4 regions of the Algoriphagus sp. Y33 genome follow, and region 3 is predicted to be linked to each of the others. Evidence: riboswitches for the same ligand, from Rfam matches in the RefSeq annotation. Region 3 holds a riboswitch; each other region holds the start of a gene.
The links. Region 3 has a riboswitch for thiamine pyrophosphate ahead of ID165_RS21440 (TonB-dependent receptor). Riboswitches for the same ligand answer to the same signal wherever they lie in the genome.
Positions count from the first base shown of each region.

Region 1: linked by a shared signal. The riboswitch ahead of pnuC (nicotinamide riboside transporter PnuC) and the one ahead of ID165_RS21440 (TonB-dependent receptor) in region 3 are both predicted to bind thiamine pyrophosphate.
Region 2: linked by a shared signal. The riboswitch ahead of thiM (hydroxyethylthiazole kinase) and the one ahead of ID165_RS21440 (TonB-dependent receptor) in region 3 are both predicted to bind thiamine pyrophosphate.
Region 4: linked by a shared signal. The riboswitch ahead of thiS (sulfur carrier protein ThiS) and the one ahead of ID165_RS21440 (TonB-dependent receptor) in region 3 are both predicted to bind thiamine pyrophosphate.

Region 1 covers NZ_CP061947.1:1,675,646-1,680,910, reverse strand. Annotated here, with positions in the region: gene ID165_RS06750 (TonB-dependent receptor) at 1-958, shown strand, start outside; gene ID165_RS06745 (RagB/SusD family nutrient uptake outer membrane protein) at 977-2,500, shown strand; TPP riboswitch at 2,842-2,955, shown strand; gene pnuC (nicotinamide riboside transporter PnuC) at 2,986-3,612, shown strand; gene ID165_RS06735 (acyl-CoA dehydrogenase) at 3,590-4,663, shown strand; gene fabF (beta-ketoacyl-ACP synthase II) at 4,764-5,265, opposite strand, start outside.
Region 2 covers NZ_CP061947.1:3,623,829-3,629,093, forward strand. Annotated here, with positions in the region: gene ID165_RS14550 (ArdC family protein) at 1-594, opposite strand, end outside; gene ID165_RS14555 (RadC family protein) at 871-1,491, opposite strand; gene ID165_RS14560 (hypothetical protein) at 1,679-1,819, opposite strand; TPP riboswitch at 2,511-2,603, shown strand; gene thiM (hydroxyethylthiazole kinase) at 2,677-3,477, shown strand; gene thiE (thiamine phosphate synthase) at 3,470-4,105, shown strand; gene thiD (bifunctional hydroxymethylpyrimidine kinase/phosphomethylpyrimidine kinase) at 4,102-4,935, shown strand; gene ID165_RS14580 (TenA family protein) at 4,922-5,265, shown strand, end outside.
Region 3 covers NZ_CP061947.1:5,234,162-5,239,426, forward strand. Annotated here, with positions in the region: gene ID165_RS21440 (TonB-dependent receptor) at 1-1,844, opposite strand, end outside; TPP riboswitch at 1,972-2,068, opposite strand; gene ID165_RS21445 (fumarylacetoacetate hydrolase family protein) at 2,229-3,074, shown strand; gene ID165_RS21450 (hypothetical protein) at 3,288-3,725, shown strand; gene ID165_RS21455 (secondary thiamine-phosphate synthase enzyme YjbQ) at 3,852-4,283, shown strand; gene ID165_RS21460 (hypothetical protein) at 4,288-5,265, opposite strand, start outside.
Region 4 covers NZ_CP061947.1:3,885,833-3,891,097, reverse strand. Annotated here, with positions in the region: gene ID165_RS15610 (thiamine phosphate synthase) at 1-205, opposite strand, end outside; gene thiC (phosphomethylpyrimidine synthase ThiC) at 205-2,052, opposite strand; gene thiS (sulfur carrier protein ThiS) at 2,056-2,259, opposite strand; TPP riboswitch at 2,297-2,400, opposite strand; gene ID165_RS15595 (hypothetical protein) at 2,684-2,914, shown strand; gene ID165_RS15590 (RNA polymerase sigma factor) at 3,011-3,559, shown strand; gene ID165_RS15585 (outer membrane beta-barrel protein) at 3,546-4,961, shown strand.

The DNA of each region.
Region 1 (5,265 bases), 2.8 Mb from region 3:
CGACATGTACAAAAAGGTCACCACCGGTATACTTCAAAACCCAAGAATCCCTTCCTATGTTGGAGCGATTTCCAATCCTGCTGCAAACGTTGCGGATATGGTAAACAAGGGAGTAGAACTTGAAGTCGGCTATAGAAAGCAACTTGGTAATCTCAATCTCGGTATGAGCGGAAACGTATCTTATCTGCACAATGAAGTGACTGATCTGGGTGCCAATATAGATTTTATTTCAGGTGGACAAAGCTTCCAGGCAAGCACCTACCCTATCACCCGAACCGGGTTGGGACAAGCGGCCAATTCTTTCTTTGGATTTCAGAAATTGGGAATTTTCCAGACTGAAGAGCAAGTGGCAAACTATGTGGATTCCAATGGCAATCAGATTTTGCCAAATGCCAAACCCGGCGATTTTATCTGGGCAGACTTGGATGGAGACGGACAGATCACCGAGAAAGACCGGACCTATATTGGAAACCCTACTCCTACTTGGTCCTACGGATTCACCGTGAATTTGGCTTATAAAGCCTTTGATTTGGTTCTCTTTGGACAGGGAGTAGCGGGAAACAAAGTATTCCAAGGCCTTAGAAGATTAGATATCGGAACTGCAAACTGGCAGACAGAAGCTCTTGGCAGATGGACAGAAGCCGGAGACAACAATTCCTATCCAAGGCTGGTAGATGGTGATCCTAACAAAAACTTCGGCAATCCATCGGATTTCTATTTGGAGGATGGATCTTACTTCCGCATCAAAACACTCCAATTCGGCTATACACTTCCTACTGCCATTGCAGGCAAAGTCGGCATGAAAAAGGCCAGAGTATATGTGATGAGCGAAAACTTGCTCACGCTCACCAAATACACAGGGTATGATCCCGAAATCGGCGGTGGGGTCATGAGCATTGACCGTGGTATTTATCCACAAGCCCGCTCGTTTATGGTCGGTGTAAATGTAGGTTTTTAATCAAAATTGACTCTAATCATGTTAAAACATAAAAAAAATCTCGTTGCCATCGCTTTGACGGCATTGACATTGAGTTCCTGCTCTGATGATTTTCTTGAAATCAAGCCTAGAGGCACAGATTTGGAATCCAACTATTATCAGAACCAAGAAGAAGCATTCAATGGGTTGGTTGCCGTATATGACGTAGTCGGAATGCAAGGGGGAGGATACGTAACCAAACTGACTGCTCTTAATGCTGCATCAGATGATCATTTTGCAGGCGGTGGAGGCCCAAATGATGTTACTTCTATCCAAGTATGGTCCAATTACACACTGGATCCTGCAAACGGTCCCCAAGGAGATCTTTGGAGTAAGGGCTTTTCAGGTGTTTTTCGTGCAAATGTACTTATACAAAAGCTTCCTGAAGTGCCTATGGATGAGTCGTTAAAAGCCCGCTATCATGCAGAAGCCACATTCCTTAGGGCATACTTCTACTTCGATTTGGTGCGCTTGTTTGAAAACGTACCGCTTTTCACAGAGCCTATCTCTACGTCCGAAATGTTCGATGTGGTACAGGCAGATCCTTCTGAAGTATATGCACAGATAGAAGCGGATATTTTGGAAGCACTTCCCAACCTTCCTGTCCAGCTCAATCCGGAAACCGAAGCGGGAAGAGCTACTGAAGGAATGGCACGTGCAGTCTTGGGAAAGGTCTATTTGCAGCAGGAAAAATTTGCGCTGGCAGCGGAGCAATTTGAAATGGTAAACGGAACTCCCGGTGGTACCAGCCAGTATGGATACAAATTACTGGACAAGTTCTCCGATCTATTTGAAGTTGATAATAAATTCAATTCGGAGTCAATTTTCGAAGTATCCTTTACGAATACATCAAATGGTGATTGGGGATGCGTGGGATGTACAGAAGGGAATCTTTTGAACATCATGGTAGGTCCACGGGGTTACAATCCAATCGCAGATACTGCACCTGATTATGTTTCCGGCTGGAGCTTTTTGACTGTTACTCCGGATTTGTATCAAGTGATGAAAAACGATCCGCGTAAATCAGCGACCATTGCGGATTTGGATAGCTTGGAAAAAGCGGGAGCTGTAACTTATGAAAAAGGCTACAACAATACCGGCTATTTCTTAGAGAAATTTGCAGGACGTCAGAAAGACAGATCCACGGGAGGCGGAGTGATGGAACTGAACTTCCGTCAAAATATCTATGAAATCCGTCTTGCAGATTCCTATCTTTTGGAAGCTGAAGCACTCGTAAGAGGCGGTGGAAATACAGGCCGTGCACAGGCTCTGCTAGATGCCGTTCGGGCTAGAGTCGGCTTGGGAACTATCCCCGTTTCCATACATACAATTTTGGAAGAAAGACGTCTGGAACTCGCAGGAGAAGGTCATAGATGGTTTGACCTAGTCCGAAATGGAAAAGCAGCAGAAGCACTTGCAAGCAAAGGCTTTGTGGCAGGAAAGCATGAAATTCTCCCAATTCCACTTTTGGAATTGGATAATACGCTGATAGAACAAAACCAAGAATATGGTGGCAGTAAGTAATTAAGTACGTAGTACTTATAAAATGATAAAGGCCTATTCCCTGCTATGGGAATAGGCCTTTCTATTTAAAATAATGCATACCTTAATTGGAATGAAATCAGAATTTGATTTATCTAAAGCTGATATAACGGTATCGGTCTAGGATTTATCATCCTATTTCAGCCACTCGCATCTTTTGCCCCAATCCATCAATAAAGCTTCCCGGTGCTTTGCTACAACTTTAGCTCCCTGCTTGGTTATTTTCCATAATTCCTTAGGTTTTGGAAATTCCTCTTTATGCGAAGCGAACTTAGATAGTCCGGCTCGTAGAGCGAAATCATGTATAAATCCCTATCTTAGTATCATCAATTAAGGGGTGCCCTAATATTTCGGGCTGAGATCATACCCATCGGTGAGCGATCACTGAGCACCTGATCCGGGTAATGCCGGCGTAGGGACTAGATTACTGTTCTCCCTTTTTTGAATAATCCAAAAACGTTATTCAAATGCTATTGTATATTGACATGAGTCTGCTCGCTGAGCAGATCAAATCCACGAGTGTACTGGAATGGTTCGCTGTGGGTTTTGGAGTCACCTCAGTGCTGCTCGCCCGCAAAAACAATGTGTTGCTCTATCCCGCGGGCATCATCGGAATCTCGTGTTCGGGCTTCTTGCTTGTGGATGCCAAGCTCTACGCCGAAACCCTGCTCAATGCTTATTACCTAATAATGAGTATTTATGGCTGGGCCATGTGGAAAAACAGATCGAATTCCGGGGCCTCGCAAATCTCAAGAAGTACAGTTACTGAGCAGAAAATCACCTGGGCAATCGCCCTCGGCGGCTGGGTATTTCTCTATTTTATGCTTACCAATTTTACCGACTCCGATGTGCCTGTGATCGATGCTTTTGTATCCTCTACTGCCTGGGCAGGGATGTGGCTTCTGGCAAAAAGAAAGTTGGAAAACTGGATATGGCTGAATGTGTCAAATATCGTAGCCATTCCTTTGCTCTTTCACAAGCAACTGATTCTAATCTCATTTCTCACCATTTTCCTTTTCGTCATAGCCATTTTGGGTTATTTCGATTGGAAAAAAGAACTAGACCACGCCCATGGAAAAGTCAAAACTGTTTAGCCACGAACTCGCTACCAAAGCAGAAGAACTTGGATACCTTCCCGAGGAATGGCTGGCTGAGATTTATTCCGAAAAATGGTTTAAGATTTTTGTGCCAAAGGACTTGGGAGGACTGGGTTGTACCCTGCCTGAAGCCTTGGAAATTGAGGAAAAACTGGCAAAGCTGGACGGGAGTCTGGGATGGACAGTGACGCTCTGTGCAGGTGCAGCCTGGTTTGTCGGCTTTATGGATGAGTCACTTCGTAATGATATTTTCCCCGACGAAAAACTCTGCTTGGCAGGAAGTGGATTTGTAGGAGGAAAAGCCAATTTGGTGGATGAAAAGTACATCATTTCCGGAAGTTGGACCTATGCATCGGGAGCCTTGCATGCTACACATCTCACTGCCAATTGCGGGATATTGGAAGATGGGAAGGCACTGTTGGATGGAAAAGGAAAGCCGGTGATCAAAGCTTTTGTCCTCGACAGAAAAGATGTAACTATTCTTGACGGTTGGAATTACATGGGAATGGTAGCTACAGGAAGCCATGCTTTTCGATGCGATGACGTTGAAGTTCCACTAAACCGTTGCTTTGAAATTCTTCCGGAAAAAGCTCAATTGACTGCTTCCGTTTACCAATACCCCTTTCTTCAGTTTGCCGAAGCTACGCTTGCAGCGAATATTTTGGGTATTTCTCTTCACTTAAAGGAATTGATAGAGCAGTCGTTTTGGAGAAGGCATGAGTACAGAAGCTATGATAAAAAGCATCTTGAGTACTTCCTTAAACTACTGGGAAAGCAAGAGGAAAAACTTCAAAATCTTCGGGATGAGTTTTATCATCAAGTCAATGCTTCATGGGGTGAACTGGAAAAAAAAGGAAAAATATCAGATTCTAGATTGAAGAAAATTAGCGAAGTAAGCAGAATACTTACCCAAAAATGCCGTAAAATTACTGGACGGCTCTACCCCTTCTCAGGTTTGGAAGCTGCCAAAACCCATACCGAACTGAATCGGGTCTGGCGGGATTTTAATACAGTCGGTCAGCATGTCCTGCTGATATTTCCGTTTTAGATAAGCAAACACACTTTTCAAAAATCTCCTTGTATGTTTCTATGCAGTTTCTAAGGAGGTGTGGTGAAAAACAAAACCTTTGGGGTCTAAACCCCAAAGGTTAGACAAACTCTTTGAAAATCACTGTCGCATTATGCCCTCCGAAACCAAAGGTATTGCTCAAGGCAACTTTTATTTTTTTCTCGACAACATTCTTGGTCACTATCTGAATTCCCGTAGGAATTGCCGGATCTAAATTTTCTGTATTGATAGTTGCCGGCACTACGCCTTCATTGATTGCCTTGACGCAGAAGATAGCTTCTATTGCTCCCGCAGCTCCCAGCAAATGCCCTGTCATGGATTTAGTAGAGGAAATATGCAGTTTATCGTAGGTGCCATTCAGCAGTCTTGACACAGCCTTGATTTCACTCAAGTCGCCTGTCGGAGTAGAAGTAGCATGGGCATTAAGGTAGTCCACATCCTGTATACTCAAGCCAGCTTCTTCCAAGGCAAACTTCATGCAGGTATAGGCTCCCTCACCTTCCGGGTGAGTGGCCGTCAAATGATAAGCATCGGCTGTCATGGCTGCCCCCACTACTTCTCCATAGATCTTTGCGCCGCGT
Region 2 (5,265 bases), 1.6 Mb from region 3:
AATCAACTCAGGAGCCCTTAACATTTCCTCATAAATCCTTTGGCATTGCTCATTTTCGGGTAGCGGCTCAGCTTTGCTTATTTCAGGAAATTCCCAGTCTATTCCCTCAATCTGTTCTATGGGAAACACTTTGAACTCCTTGAGAAAACCCGATTTACTCACCAGTTTGAGATCATATTCCCCTATCCTATCTTCTGGAATCACCTTTCCCGTCTTCTTATCCCGAAAGGCAAAGTTCCAGTAGCAGATGGGTAGTGCCTTTGCCCCTTTTTTGATTTTTCCTCCCAATCCATTTGCCTGTTTGAAAGTCAGGTAGTAAGGATACTGATGGCCACAGGATAGTAAAAGCCAAAGATTTATCCCTCTATAAGGCTTCTTGGTCAGGTAATTTGCCGGCATTCCCATCTCATGCCATGGTTGTCTCCAGGGAATCACTCCCTGCTCCAGTTTCTCAATAATCAGATCGGTAAACTTCCGGTAGATATCCGATGATCCTTTTGCGGGTTGTGTAGTGCATCCCTTGTTACTTGCAAAATCATTTCCCCCTTTTCTCTTAGTGGATGTCTTTGCTGATGTTTTTACTTGCGTCTTCATAGTCTTTTGTGTTTTGGTTTGACAAATACTTATGAAGCTGCACCAGCCTGAGACCGGCACTAAGTGCAAGAGGAAACGGAATAAACCAGCAAAGGCAAGAGCGCCGGCTTTATGCCGTAGTCTCTTGCCTCGTGTGACGGGATCAGGCTAAATTGGCGGAAGAAGGAATGGAAAAAATAATAAGTCCTATTATTGGCTTATTTGAAATTTCAAAAAGTCTGAATGATAGAATTGTATAAATTCCATTTGCAACGGCTAAAAATCACATACAAAAGGCTAGAGGATCATGAAATGCTCATTAGTAGAAATACCTATGTATAGAAATCTGGAATCAATCGCGATTTTACAATAATGAATACCTACGAATAGCTTCCATGGATTTTCCGAAACGGAAAGTTCATGGAAACTAAAAAAAGAAGAAGAGCCCTCGAGCTCCCCATAATCAGCAAAGGAATAAAATCCTTCCTCAGCAAGAATCAGATGATCCAGTACAGGGACATCTAAAATCCTGCCTGCTTCTTTAATTCTTTGAGTTAATCTCTTATCCTGTTCTGAAGGCATCAAGTTTCCACTCGGGTGATTATGGGCCAGTATTACAGAGCTTGCATTAGCCTTGATTGCAGCTGCAAAAACCAGTTTTACATCCACCACAGTCCCTGCGGTTCCTCCCGAGCTGATGGTTACTATTCCCAGTACCCTATTGGCTCTGGACAGCAGCATTACTTTGAAGTCTTCAGCAAAGCCAATCCTTTCCTGATCCCAGACTTTGGCAAACACTTCATGAACCTGTCTTGAACTTGCTACCCTAGGTCTTTGGGATGACTTTACCTTGGCACTGTAGCCCAGCTTGATCTCAGCTACTTCATACAAATCAATTTTTCTTTCCTGAGTCTCCATAATCTTTTTCGTTTTTGTGGAACAATGAATTATGAAGCTCCATCAGGCCTTGGGCGACAAAGACCGGAAGGAAAAGGAATAAAAAGCGCAGCGAAGCAAGCGGCTTTATGCCGGAAGCTTACGGTCGCCCAGAGCCCAGAGGACTAACTTTGTGAGGAATTCAGGGGTAAAAAAGTTCAGTTGAAATCTATTCAGCCAACGGCATAACAGGAAGCTCCTCATATTCTTCCCTAAGAATGACTTCGGGTACATTTGAGTCCTCAGTACGGGAGGCAAGCAGGCGGCTCACTGTATGAAAACCCATCCCACTCGCCCCAAAAGGCTTCATCAGGTTTTCAATGTCCGCCTTCTTGAGATCCGGAGAAATCCACGCCTTGGCATCAGCAACATTAAGGGTCGGTTGCCAGCACCAGCAGGTGGGGATGGGCAAATCCGTTCAGGTGGTATCCCATCTTCTCAATACTCCTTCTTTTTTTGGCTTAGCATTGAATTCCATACTTAAATCCAGCTCAATTTGCTCCCCTTTCTGATTGACATTGTAGCACATAGTATCCCCTACTTTTATACCTACCTAAAAGATAAACAACAAATTCCAAGAACGATAATGGCCCATGCATTTATACTAAACGAAATGATTCGCAGAACTCGATAATTCTTCCTCTTCATATTGTCAGACAGGATCAGTTTTCGGGAACTCATCCTTCTTTTCAGGAGGCAGTCCATCACCCTTCCTTGGAAAACAAGGATCTTCTTCAATTTGATCTGGTGGAATTGTATCGGGAAAGGGTCAGGGAGATCGGGAGGATTGAGTTGAATAGTAGCTTTCGGCCTGTTACTAAGGAAATAAAAAAACGTCGATGCCCCATGGAACATCGGAATTATCCATGCATGAATGTCCGAGACAAGATAGGCAGCTGTAGTCTTTCTAAACCAATCTTTATTTGACCCTGTTCCGTTTGTTTTCCCCGGGTTTTAATCGGCCACAGGATTGGCTGCCATAATAATAAGACGTATATTTACTCTGGCTTTAGGGGTATTCTGAGAAGAATTGAGATAGTCCCTTCGAACCTGATCCGGTTGACACCGGCGTAGGGAAAAGCAGACAAAGCACCGTCCGGTATGCTGTCTTTCTTTTTATCCAAAGGAATTCCTTTAGCCATTTTCACTTTCCAAAAGTAAAAAACAATGGCAAAAAATCTCTGGAAACACATTCAGAAGGTACGGCAAACCTCTCCCCTAGTCCACAATATCACCAATTTCGTGGTCATGAATAATTCGGCCAATGCTTTATTGGCTGTAGGAGCATCACCTATTATGTCTCACGCCCATTCCGAAGTTGAGGACATGGTAAATATCTGTCAGTCGCTGGTCATCAACATTGGTACATTGGATGAATATTTTGTGAAGTCCATGATTCTCGCCGCGCAAAAAGCCAATGAGTTAAACAAACCTTGGGTATTGGATCCTGTTGGTGCCGGTGCTTCTCCTTATCGAAATGAGGTTCTGATGCAACTTTTGGCCTATTCCCCCACGGTAATAAGAGGAAATGCTTCTGAAATTATGGCACTTGCCCAAGCTGACCGAGTCTCAACCAAAGGGGTTGACAGCACCGCCAAAAGTGATGAAGCGATTCACGCCGCGGAATACGTTCATCAAAAATATGGATCAATAATCTGCATATCGGGAGAAACAGACATCATCGTGGGCAATTCCCGGCAGACCTTCATCAGTAATGGTGATGGGTTGATGACAAAAGTAACCGGCTTAGGATGCTCTGCGACTGCGGTGATCGGTGCATTTATCGCCGTCATTGAAAACAGGGAAGAAGCGGTCTGTGCAGCAACCGCCCTGTTCAGCATCAGTGGTGAATTGGCAGCCCACCAAAGCAAAGGCCCGGGAACCCTACAGGCCAACCTATTGGATAAGTTGTATCACCTGACAGAAGATGAATTTGTCGCGGTCTTGAAAATCAGAAACAATGGATAGAAATCCATTCCCATATAAACTGTATTTGGTCGTCTCGGAGGCTGCTTGCAAAAAGGACTTTTTGCATGTGATTGGGCAGGCGATTCAGGGAGGTGTTGACATCGTACAGTATAGGGAAAAGGGACTAAACCCGGAAGAGTATGCATCCAAAGCTTTGCAGGTCAAAGAAATCACCGATAAGTATAATGTCCCTCTCATCATTAATGACAGCGTCTCAGTGGCGAAAAAAATCAACGCTTTTGGGATACATGTAGGCAATTCGGATATAGCCCCAACTGTAATTCGGGAAATATGGAAAGATTGTCAGTGTCTTGGATACTCCATCGAGTATATGAATCAATTGGAATCTAAAGAAACCGCAGCCGCGGACTATTTGGGGGTGAGCCCGGTATTCTCTACCCCGACGAAAATTGACACCATCACAGAATGGGGCATTGAGGGAATGAAAACCATCAGAAAACTCACTACGAAACCACTTGTTGCTATTGGTGGACTCAATCAAAGCAACGTCTCTGAAGTAATGAATGCGGGAGCGGACTCCATTGCCGTGGTCTCCGCGATCTGCGCTGCGGATGACCCACGGGAAGCTGCCTATTCACTGAAGGGGATATTAATGAATTCACTATGAAAAAATACAGTTATCCTTCTGTTTTGGCGATTGCCGGATTTGACGGAAGCGGAGGGGCGGGTATTCAGGCTGACATCAAGACCATCTCTGCCCTGGGGTGCTATGCTACCTCTGTTTTGACAGCTTTACCCGTTCAAAACACCCAGGGTGTGCGGTCTATTTTCCCCATTCCCATAGAGGCAGTGGCGGAGCAGATGGAAGCCGTCTTGGATGATATTTTCCCGCAGGCCATAAAAATAGGAATGGTGCATACGGGCGAGCTCGTGGATACGATTGTTGAAATACTGGCAAAATACCCCAAGGTACCGCTGGTTTTCGATCCTGTCATGGTGGCCACGAGTGGGCATAGATTGATTGAGGAGAAAACAAAGTCAGTGATTGTCGAAAAGTTGTTTCCCATTTCAACACTCATTACTCCCAATATGGATGAAGCCGGGATATTGGCCGGAATGAATGTAAACACGGTAGAAGACATGTACCTAGCAGGTGAGAAGATATTGAAGCTGGGCAGCAATGCCATATTGCTCAAAGGCGGACACCTGAATCTCCCGAAAATCACATCACTGTTTTTTGATGCGGACGGCAGTGTGAAGTCATTTGAACATGAAAAACTCAAAACCAACAACACGCACGGTTCGGGTTGTACTTTATCCTCAGCCATCGCTGGTTATTTAGCGCTGGGAAATGATTTACCAACAGCTATCCAACTTGGAAAGAACTATGTTCATCAGGCCATCTTTGCCGGCAAAGACGTGGTAACCGGCAAGGGGAACGGTCCGCTCAACCACTTTTTCAACCCTCAAAAACTTATAAAAAATGACATGGTCTGATTCAGCCTGGACGCAGATCCAGCCAATTTATCTGCGAATCCTGGACATGCCCTTTATCCAGGAATTGATTGATGGCTCATTGGGTGAAGAAAAATTCCAATTCTACATTGCCCAGGACTCAAACTATCTGGAACATTTTGGAAGGGCATTGGCAGTGATAGGGGCACGCTCCCATGAAACTGGTGATTCACTTGCCTTCATCAGATTTGCCGAAAATGCGATTATTGTAGAAAAGGCATTACACGAATCCTATTTTAATGAATTCGGGATCAAGGGCAAAGTAGCAGCCCAGCCTGCCTGTCACCATTACATTCATTTCTTAAAAAGCAC
Region 3 (5,265 bases):
GGTACATTTTCCCGGATATAGGCACCTACATTATTGATCTGCCCGGTAAGGATCAGCTGATCCTTATAGTCCATGTAATAGAAATTTGCATTGTAATTGAACTTGCCGCTTTGCGCTCTGATTCCAGCCTCTACATTGTTTAGCCGTTCAGCTCTGGGGACTTCGGTAATTGGATTGTCTGTAAAGTCAGCCCGTGTAGGTTCACGGTTTGCCACAGCATAGCTTGCATACAAGGTTTTGTCATTTTTCTCATAACTCATCCCCAACTTGGGATTGAAAAAGGTGTACTTTTCTTCTCCATCCACAATTCTCCCATCGTCATTCACCCCCACAAAGGAGTAATCGATCCCTCTTACCTGCAGGTCTCCAAAGAGATTTAAACCGGCAGAAACTTCGTGAGTAGCTTTGAGGTAGATGTTTCGATCATCTTTGACCGCATTGTTGTCATAATAGCGATCCCGGATGTCAGTATTTCCGGCGATTCTGGCCCAGATGATTTCTCCAAAGTGATCCCCATCGTAGCGGTTGGCTCCACCACCTAAAGCTACATCCCATTTTCCATTGTCAGAGATATAGTTAATAGAAGCAACGGCACCGTAGAAGTCATTGTCCAACCATCGCCTCCGGATAATATCTGTGCTGCTGATCGTAGAATCTCCGATGATGACATCGGGCAGGTTATAGCTGGAAAAGTCATCATCTTCCCTATATTGCTCATAATATCCGCGACCATAAGTGTAGTGCAGCGCACCATTTACTTTCCAATTGCTGCCTAGTTTACCTGCGTATATTAATTGGTAGTGATCCTGCTGATAATTGTCGGTCTCATTTTCGTAAGTGTAGTAATTGAAGGTTCTGTCCTCTTCAAGTTTTGATTCTGGTAGCCCATACCAGCTTTGGTAAGTTTTTTCTTTTCCTGAGAAAACATTCATCTTTAGGACATGATTTTCTCCATAATATCCTGCGGAGACGAAGTAGGAACTCAAGTCTGAAGAAGCCCGGTCTACATATCCGTCAGAGGCTATTTTTGAAAGGCGGGCATCCACCGCAAAGCGATTGTTCAAAAGCCCTGTTCCTACCTTAACTGTATGTTTTCGCGAATTAAAGGAACCAACTGAATTGTCAATTTGTGCATAGGCATCATCCTGTCTTGTGTCCGTTTGGAAGTTTAAACTTGCACCAAAAGTAGCTGCACCGTTTGTGGAGGTTCCCACCCCACGCTGAATCTGGAGATTATCCACAGAAGAGGCGAAGTCAGGCATATTTACCCAGAACACACCATGGGATTCCGCATCATTCATGGGGATACCGTTTACAGTTACGTTGATCCGACTTTGGTCTGAACCGCGAATTCGCATTCCTGTGTAACCGATCCCTGCGCCGGCATCAGAATGTGTAACTACCGAAGGGGTAAAATTAAGCAACATTGGAATGTCTTGTCCAAGATTCCTTATGGCGAGTTCTTCCTTAGTTATCTCCTGAAAGGTGGTGGGAGTACTTTGGGATGCCCGGGTAGCTGATACGATAAATTCCTCCGTCATCAGATCTGTCGGGTTTAATCGTATGTTAAGTTTTCCGGAAAATGGCACCTCCAGCGTCTGCTTGAATGTGCTGTACCCGATATAAGAAACGCGTAGTTCTAGTTTCCCTTCTTGCAATTTATTTATGGTGAAAAGACCATTTTCGTCAGTTACACTGCCTTTACCCTGGTTTTCTGCCCATACTGAGGCTCCTACTAATGCTTCGCCGGATGATGCGTCCATCACTGTTCCGCTGAGGCTTTGTTGTGCCCAAGCTGAAATTGAGCCCAAGAATAAAGCCAGTCCAAGAAATACTTTTTTCATGTGTAATAATTCCCTTGCGGGAGATTGAGTGAAACATTGGAAAGCTTTAGGGAAGCTTGCCGTTTTTTGTTTACCCTGCCGCATTGGCAAAATCCAGAAACCGGCTAGATTTTTTGATTTTGCTGCTTGCAACGTTTGTTCATTTCCCTTCGCCGGCATTACCCGGATCAGGTCGTATGGGTATGATCTCAGCCCGTTTTGTTAAGGCACCCCCTATGATCTAATAGCAAAGGTAGTGGTGAAAAGTTGCTTAGCAAATCAGGGGAGTGGAAATCCGTTTTTGACTAGTCATAAGACACCGGTTAGTTAATAAGCCTTTCCTTTCCTTTTTTTACGTTTCTCTCGATTCTTTTTCCTAAATTTCTAACCAAACCCTATTAACCTATGAAAATTTACAAATTGCCTTCGGGCACACTTTTGCTTAATGGAACTGAAGCTTTTTTCGGCCCGGAAATAAATTGGGATGCCCTACTGGCTCGAGAAGACCTAAAAGATTACCTGAATAAGGAATCGAAAACGTGGAAAACCCTTTCTCCGGAAGAAGGCTATGAATTGATTGCGAAGGGAATTTTGGCACCGATGGGAAACCAGGAAATTTGGGCGGCAGGGGTGACTTATTTCCGTAGCCGAACAGCTAGAATGGAAGAGTCTCAAGATGCCGGTGGAGCGGATTTCTATGACAAAGTCTATAATGCAGATAGACCGGAGTTGTTTTTCAAAGCAACTGCTAGTCGGGTATCGGCACCCGGAACTACGGTAAATATCCGAAAAGACTCTACCTGGGATGTGCCCGAGCCGGAACTGACTTTGGTGATTTCTCCCTCGGGAAAAATTCAGGGGTACACCTGCGGGAATGATATGAGTAGTAGAAGCATAGAAGGGGAAAACCCACTCTATTTGCCTCAGGCGAAGGTTTATGCAGGTTGTGCGGCGATTGGCCCCTGTCTTTTTATCACGGATAAAGCCATCGAAGAAACGGCTACCATCCGATTGGAGATTTTCAGAGAGGATGTTTTGGCATTTTCAGGGGAAACAGCCCTGACCCAGCTGAAGCGTAAACCGCAGGAATTGGCGGATTGGCTTTTCCGTGCGAATACTTTTCCAATTGGCTGCTTTCTGATGACAGGAACGGGAATCGTACCGGATGACTTTACACTCGAGGTGGGAGACAAAGTGAGAATTAGTATCGATGAGATTGGAAGCTTAGAAAATTTCATCGAAAAGATCTGATCTGTAGCGTTTTGAGGAGGTGTTTCGTAAGGGATATATATGCTGGTCTTTTCTATAAATCCAAATTTTATGAAGTCATCTATATTTAGTCTATTTGCTGCCTTTTTCTTGTCAGGAGAGTAAGATCTGGAGTTTTGGGTAGACGGCGGCTGGAGTGTAAGCTCCCGTAAAAAGTAAAATCTTAAACCATAAATCTTATCAAACCTAATTGCTATGAAAAAGTATTTATTTGTCGTTTTACTTTCATTTGTTTTTCTCGCATGTGAAAAGTCGGATAACCCTGATGTATCAAAAATGCCGCAGGAATGGACTTTGATAGGCTATAAAAGTGCTTGGGTTGCTGATCCACAACTAATGCCAATAACCGATACGGTTTACAACTATAGGTTGGAGAAAAACGGTTCATTTGTGAAAAACATTGGAACGCATCGTTTGACCGGAACCTATGAAGTGGATAATACCACAAGCGATAGAACTTATATTTCGCTGAATTATGACGAGGAATCCCTTAAGCTTAATGAAGAATCAGGGAGAAACCTTATTCATTATTGTGGGCAGAATTATGAGCCATTTGCAGTATTGGATCCCACGACTATATCCGGCAGCTGGAGTGAATGTGATGGACCCAACTTGATTTTCCGGAAGAGATAAAATAAAGTCTTAGGACATTTCTTTTACTTAGCTCTGTAGATCCTACGGAAAAGTGGTGAATATTAGTCCCTTCTCCTTTCCACCGATGCTATAGTAAATGAATGGTCTGCTTTCCACCTTCGTTTTATGACTCAATTTTTCCAACATAAACTTCGTTTGCCGTCATTTCCTTCGGGGTATCACCTGATCACCGAAGAAGTAGAAGATGCTATACCGGAAATAGCCCTCATCAAAACGGGCTTTTTACAGGTATTTATCCAGCATACTTCGGCCGCCTTGACTATCAATGAAAATGCTGATCCTACTGTGAGAAGGGACTTTCAGATGTTTGTAAATGAATTAATTCCAGAATCTTATCCACGTTTTATCCACACTTATGAAGGGCCGGATGATATGCCGGCGCATATTAAAGCCAGTTTTTTTGATACCGGCCTCCAAATTCCCATTTCCGGTGGAAAACTTGCCATGGGAATTTGGCAGGGAATTTACCTGTGCGAATTCCGTAGAAACGGTGGGAGTAGAAGTTTGATGCTCACGGCTTTTGGGGAAACTAACTAGAACCTTATTCTTTTTTAGCTTCAATTTTCACATGCGCCCCTGTCATCAAGATTCTTCGAAATCCTTCTTTGGTATCTGAGCTTACTTCTTTGCCCAGAACTTTCATCTTTGAGAATTCCTCGGGAAGTTCAATAGAAATACCCGCTTTCTTTTGGCTTTGGTTAACTTCTACGACGATTTGATTATCATCGGAACTAATAGTAATGTTAAGCTTATTATCCTCGATCCATAGACTCTCGACAGTAACTTCTTTCCAATCTTTCGGGAAATTTGGACGAATATAAGTTACTCGATTTTCTGCGTCCCCATGAATTCCCATCAACAGCAAGCTCATAGGTTGAATCAGCTCCCAGGAAGGATTGATATGTCTTGGTTTGTCTTTATCCAATAAAAATAACTGCCTGTCGATTTGAGAAATAAATTCCCTACTAAGCTTACTGAGGACTAGAAGAAGCTCATCCGGATTACTTACTGCGCTTGTAGGTCCACCGGTGTTAGTAAATTGATATAAACCAACCGTATACTTTCCCCAGTCGTAGGCATCCTGAATTTCTTGATCAGGAATTGTGATCTTGGCAGTTTTAGTCAGAGAATCTATCCGTGCAAAATTTTCATCCCAATCTGAAAAAAGATCAGCTCGAAGATCAGCCAAGGTTTGAATAGCAGTGAATTCATTTTGATCTGACCCGGCGATGAAAATGGGAATTACCTGTTCGTCCCGTGGAGCCAATGTCAGGGAAACTTCAAATCCTGCACGGGCTCCCAATTCGGATACTTGGGTAATACAATCTGAATTAATAGGGTTCAAGTTCAGACCCACAGCACTTCCCCAGACTACATACCAATCATTTTCATTATCCTTGGCGGTGAAAATTCCAGTCATTTCATCGAAAATAATGCGGTCATCTGAATTGTTTCCGAAGGTGCTATCCATCAATATGCTGGGTTTGAGATCTGTATTGGCTTGAAATTGGAACTGGAT
Region 4 (5,265 bases), 1.3 Mb from region 3:
CAAATTCTCGTGCCAACTGATGATGACTGTGAAGCACTACTCGCGGACGATATTCCTCCAAAATCGCTGTTAACATAGTTCTGAGCTCTCCTTCTCCGGCTTCTGGTTTGCGCAAATGAAATAACTTCAATCCTGCGGCAAATAATTGGTTAATTACCGCAGGTTCATTTTCGAGCATTTCAGGACTGGAGACAACTAGCAGCATTAGGAATAAATTTCCCTGCCTTTTTCCTTAAATTCTTCCGACTTCTCAAACATCCCCGCTTCTGCGTCATTACGAATCTCCTGACTGATTTTCATAGAGCAGAATTTCGGTCCGCACATCGAGCAGAAGTGGGCGACTTTTGCGCCTTCAGCAGGAAGAGTTTCATCGTGAAATTCACGTGCTGTGTCCGGATCCAACGATAGGTTGAACTGGTCTTCCCATCTGAATTCGAAGCGGGCTTTGCTCAAGGCATTATCCCGGTATTGAGCACCGGGGTGTCCTTTTGCCAAATCCGCTGCGTGCGCAGCCAGTTTATAGGTAATTACTCCAGTTTTCACATCTTCCCTGTTTGGCAAGCCTAAATGCTCTTTTGGTGTGACGTAGCACAGCATCGCAGTACCAAACCAGCCAATCATCGCAGCTCCGATTGCCGAAGTGATGTGGTCATAACCTGGTGCTATATCAGTAGTCAAAGGTCCTAAAGTGTAGAAAGGCGCTTCGTGACATTCTCTCAATTGCTTGTCCATGTTTTCTTTGATCATGTGCATCGGTACATGGCCGGGACCTTCTATCATCACCTGCACATCGTGCTTCCAAGCGATTTTTGTCAGTTCGCCCAATGTTTCCAACTCGGCAAATTGTGCCGCATCGTTTGCATCGGCGATCGAGCCCGGACGCAGACCATCTCCAAGAGAGAAAGCCACATCGTATGCCTTCATGATTTCACAAATGTCCTCGAAATGCGTGTAAAGGAAATTTTCTTTGTGATGTGAAAGACACCATTTTGCCATAATCGAACCGCCACGGGAGACGATTCCCGTCATTCGCTTGGCCGTCAATGGGATGTATCGCAAAAGCACACCCGCATGAATGGTGAAATACGATACGCCTTGCTCGGCTTGTTCGATCAACGTATCTCTGAAAATTTCCCATGTCAGGTCTTCTGCTTTACCTTTTACTTTTTCAAGTGCCTGATAAATCGGAACAGTTCCTATCGGAACGGGTGAGTTGCGGATAATCCATTCTCTTGTCTCATGAATGTTGTCCCCGGTAGACAAATCCATAATAGTGTCCGCTCCCCAGCGGCAAGCCCACACGGCCTTCTCTACTTCTTCTTCAATAGATGAAGTCACGGCACTGTTACCGATATTTGCATTTACTTTCACCAAGAAATTACGTCCTATAATCATGGGCTCACTTTCCGGGTGGTTGATGTTATTTGGGATAATGGCTCTTCCCTCTGCTATTTCATCGCGTACGAATTCAGGTGTAATGAGATTTTTAGGAGTATTCGCAGCGAAACTTTCGCCTATATGCTGCGCGCACATTGTATCGTATTCGCCGTTCCATTGCGCTTTCAAATCTTCTATCCGTTGATTTTCGCGAATGGCAATATATTCCATTTCAGGTGTGATAATTCCTTTTTTGGCATAGTGCAACTGTGACACATTTGCACCGTTTTTCGCCCGCAGAGGTTTTGCAATATGCTCAAAACGCAAATGTTCCAGCGAACTGTCGTTCAATCGTTCCTGTCCGTAATCTGAAGTGGAGGATTCCAGACGCTCCACATCCCCGCGGTCAAGAATCCACTGCTCTCGGATACGCGGCAAACCTTTTTTGATATCGATTACCGCATTTTCATCCGTATAGGGTCCACTTGCGTCATATACTGTTACCGGTGGATTCTTCATTGTTCCTCCGCTGAACAACTTCGTGGGCGAGACCGCAATTTCACGCATCGCTACTTTGATATCGTGGATTTTTCCCGGTACATACACTTTTTTAGAGCCGCTTATAGGTCCTTTTGAAATACTGCCCTGCATGGGTGATTTGTCTTTTTTGCTCATAACTTACCCTCCTTGAGTTGCTTTGATGATCAATAAATTATCGTTTGCTTTTAAGTAGGTCTTCGCCCACTCTGTCTTGGGGACAATGGTTTCATTGATTGCCACAGCAATACCATTTTGTTTTTCGCCTATCTGACGAAAAACAAAGTCTGAAACCGATGTTTCTTCCTGTACCTCCTGAGTCTGATTGTTATATGTTATCTCCATCCTGTAAAAATTATATACTTCAGGGGAGACACAGCACGTGTATCACTTAGCTTTTTCCTTCGGCAGTACTAACTGCATCAGGTTCAAAGGGTATAATCTCAGTCCTTACTGTATTCAGTGAGGACACCCCTAAAGTTTTCCCAAGCTACAAATAAATTGTGAGAGTGGGAAAAAAGAAGGGATGTTTTGTGAATCTCTAGTTCAGGTTTTTGTTGGGGAATATGGGATATCCCAGTTGCTTCGTGGACTTTCTGCAGTATGTTTTTCCGCACCTCATTACCCATAGCTTAGGGCGTACTATAGACTAATCACCAATCTTTGAATACTGTAACTGTCTATTTGTCCATAGCGACCGGTTACTCAAAATTTTTTTCCTATTACTGTAGCGAATGGGATAAGCTATCCGTCAGGGTAAAAAAGCATTATGAAGACACTTCTTCGAATCTACTTGATTTTGATATTTGCCGGTAGCGCTATGGAAGCCGGATCAGAGAATGATTCAATCAACTCGGGATTTTCGACAGAAGCATCTAATTTTGCTGCAAATTCCGGCTATAACCAGAACCAAAAAGGGACAATGACCAATTGTATTAACTTGGCTATTCCGGTAGATTACAAAGATGTGAGGGGGACTGGTGTAAAGCAAAAGCCCTGAGTAGGTTGCTTATGACGAGATGAAACATGAATAACTAACTAGTGAGAATTCCGACTCCAACATGGAAGTCGTAAACCATAGATTAATAGGTTTGAATTGAATTGGACTGATCAGGAGTTGATCGAAGGTTGCAAACGACGATCAGCTAAGCACGAAGAGGTGTTTTATAAAAAATACTATGGCTATGTCATGGGGATCAGTCTGTCCTATTCCAAGGACAGAGCACTGGCCGATGAAATCACGAACGACTCCTTTATGAAGTTTTTCGGGTCTATTAAGAAATTTGATGATTTCCAGTCTGTGAAGGCTTGGCTTCGCCGTATCACCGTAAATACCGCTATAGACTATTTCCGAAAGCAGAAGAAGTTTCAGAATCAAACCGATGTGACTGAGGATCCCGGGGTTTTCCATGAAATGAGTGCGCTTCAAGATCTGGCATTTCAGGATATTATCAATCTTATCAATCAGTTACAGGAGGATCATAAAATGGTTTTCAATCTCTATGAAATTGAAGGCTACAGCCACAAGGAAATTGGCGAGAAGCTTAGCTTGTCAGAAAGCTCATCAAGAGTCTATCTCGCCCGGGCGAAGACGCAGCTCCGTAAATTAGTCTCATTACACTTGAAAGAATATGAAGGAAGATAAGCTGGATAAAGAAATTGCTGCTTCCCTTAAAAAGAAGTTAGCAGAGGCTTCTGTGCCTTACCAATTGGGTGCATGGGAAGCTTTTCAGAAAAAACGCGCATTGCGCAAACGTAAAACTATTGCCTATTGGGCGAGCGGGGTCGCTGCGTCCCTGGTACTTTTGGCAGTGGGATTGAATTCTGTTGATTTCTCAGGAAATGAACATCCTGAGTATAGGGAAATTCAGATGGCAGAAAGTATCGGGAATGCCTCTGAAAATGAGGTAGAAGAAATTACTATAACTGAAAAAGAGGCTATTGCGGAAAATTCTCCTGTCGGGACGGAAGTAGATCAAAAGTCAAGTGAAAGTGCTTCTGATACCAAAGCAATTACTAAAGCTGAGAAAAATCAAAGCTCTCGACCTGCTCCTGCTGATACTAAAACTTTGGCTTTTGTTCCTGATCCTACACTAGAGGAAGTAGAAAAAACAGCTAAGACGGAAACGGTAAATGCATTGCCGGAATTGCAGGTGCTTTCTACCGAAAAACCGGTAGGACTGGTTCCAAAAAGCGAAATCATTCAAAATCCTCCCCTGATTGCCAAAGTGGAAGAAAAGGAACTCCTGCCATTGATTGAGAAACCCATAGAAAAGACACCGGCGGTGGTTGAAGTAGAAGAAACTGTGAAACCTATAATGCCTCTGGCTCCTCCAGAATTAGAGAAGGAAAGATTTGTCGCTGAAAATGATTTTCCTGTTATTCCAAAGGATAAAGCTACAGTTGGACTGGGTATGGGCTTATCTCCCGGTTTCGGGGCAATCCAAAGCGATAACCAAGTGGCTACGGCTTCCACGATTGGATTGGGCATGCTGGTGGATGTCAATCTTCCCGGCAAGTTTACTCTTGGATCGGGACTGGGACTAAACTACCTCAACCAAAATGCAAAGCAGGAAAGTACAGTGATGGCATTTGGAAATACATACCCCCAAACTGAGAAACTGGAAGTTCGTCAGATGCAGGTAGAGCTACCTGTATTTGTCAAGTATCCCCTGACCAGAAGCAATTCCATATCCATTCAGGCCGGATTTTCAAACTTCTATGCTTTAAACGAAACTGCCAGCCAAGAGAATACTGTAGAACGTCAGATGGCTGTGTATAATAGTGATGCATCTGGTTTTTCGTCAGTTACCCTGAAGCAGCAGGCTGTAACGGAAAGTGCTACACTTGAACCCAAGAATGGTAGATTCTATCCATTTGCCACATTGAATTTCGGATTGAATCTTCGTGTTCTGGAGACCAAAGGAGCGAACTACGTGATTATGCCTTTTTACAATTATCAGGTAAGACAAGTCTCAGGTTATGGTGATACGTATGGCTTGTTTGGAGCGAGCTTTAAGGTGAGTTTTGGAGGAGGAGAGAAGTAGGCAGGAATGGTCAGTCACAGTTATCAGCGTCCAGTCATAGTAGGCATTGATTAATTCTCGGTCAAAGTTTACAGTAGTAAGGACTCAGTGGCTGCCATTCTGAGCACTCACCCTACCGTAGATGGGGCCGAGCTTGAGGGTTGTGGTTTTTCATTTTTAGACATTGATTGTATTTGATGCTGCTTCTCCGGAAGCAGTACCGTGGTTTGTGTCTCCCAGGTCATTTTAAATAAATCAATTTTGGCGTTGCCTCCCTACAGGATCTGGCGGAGCCTTCTAGCCGGTAGAACGAAAAGATAGGAAT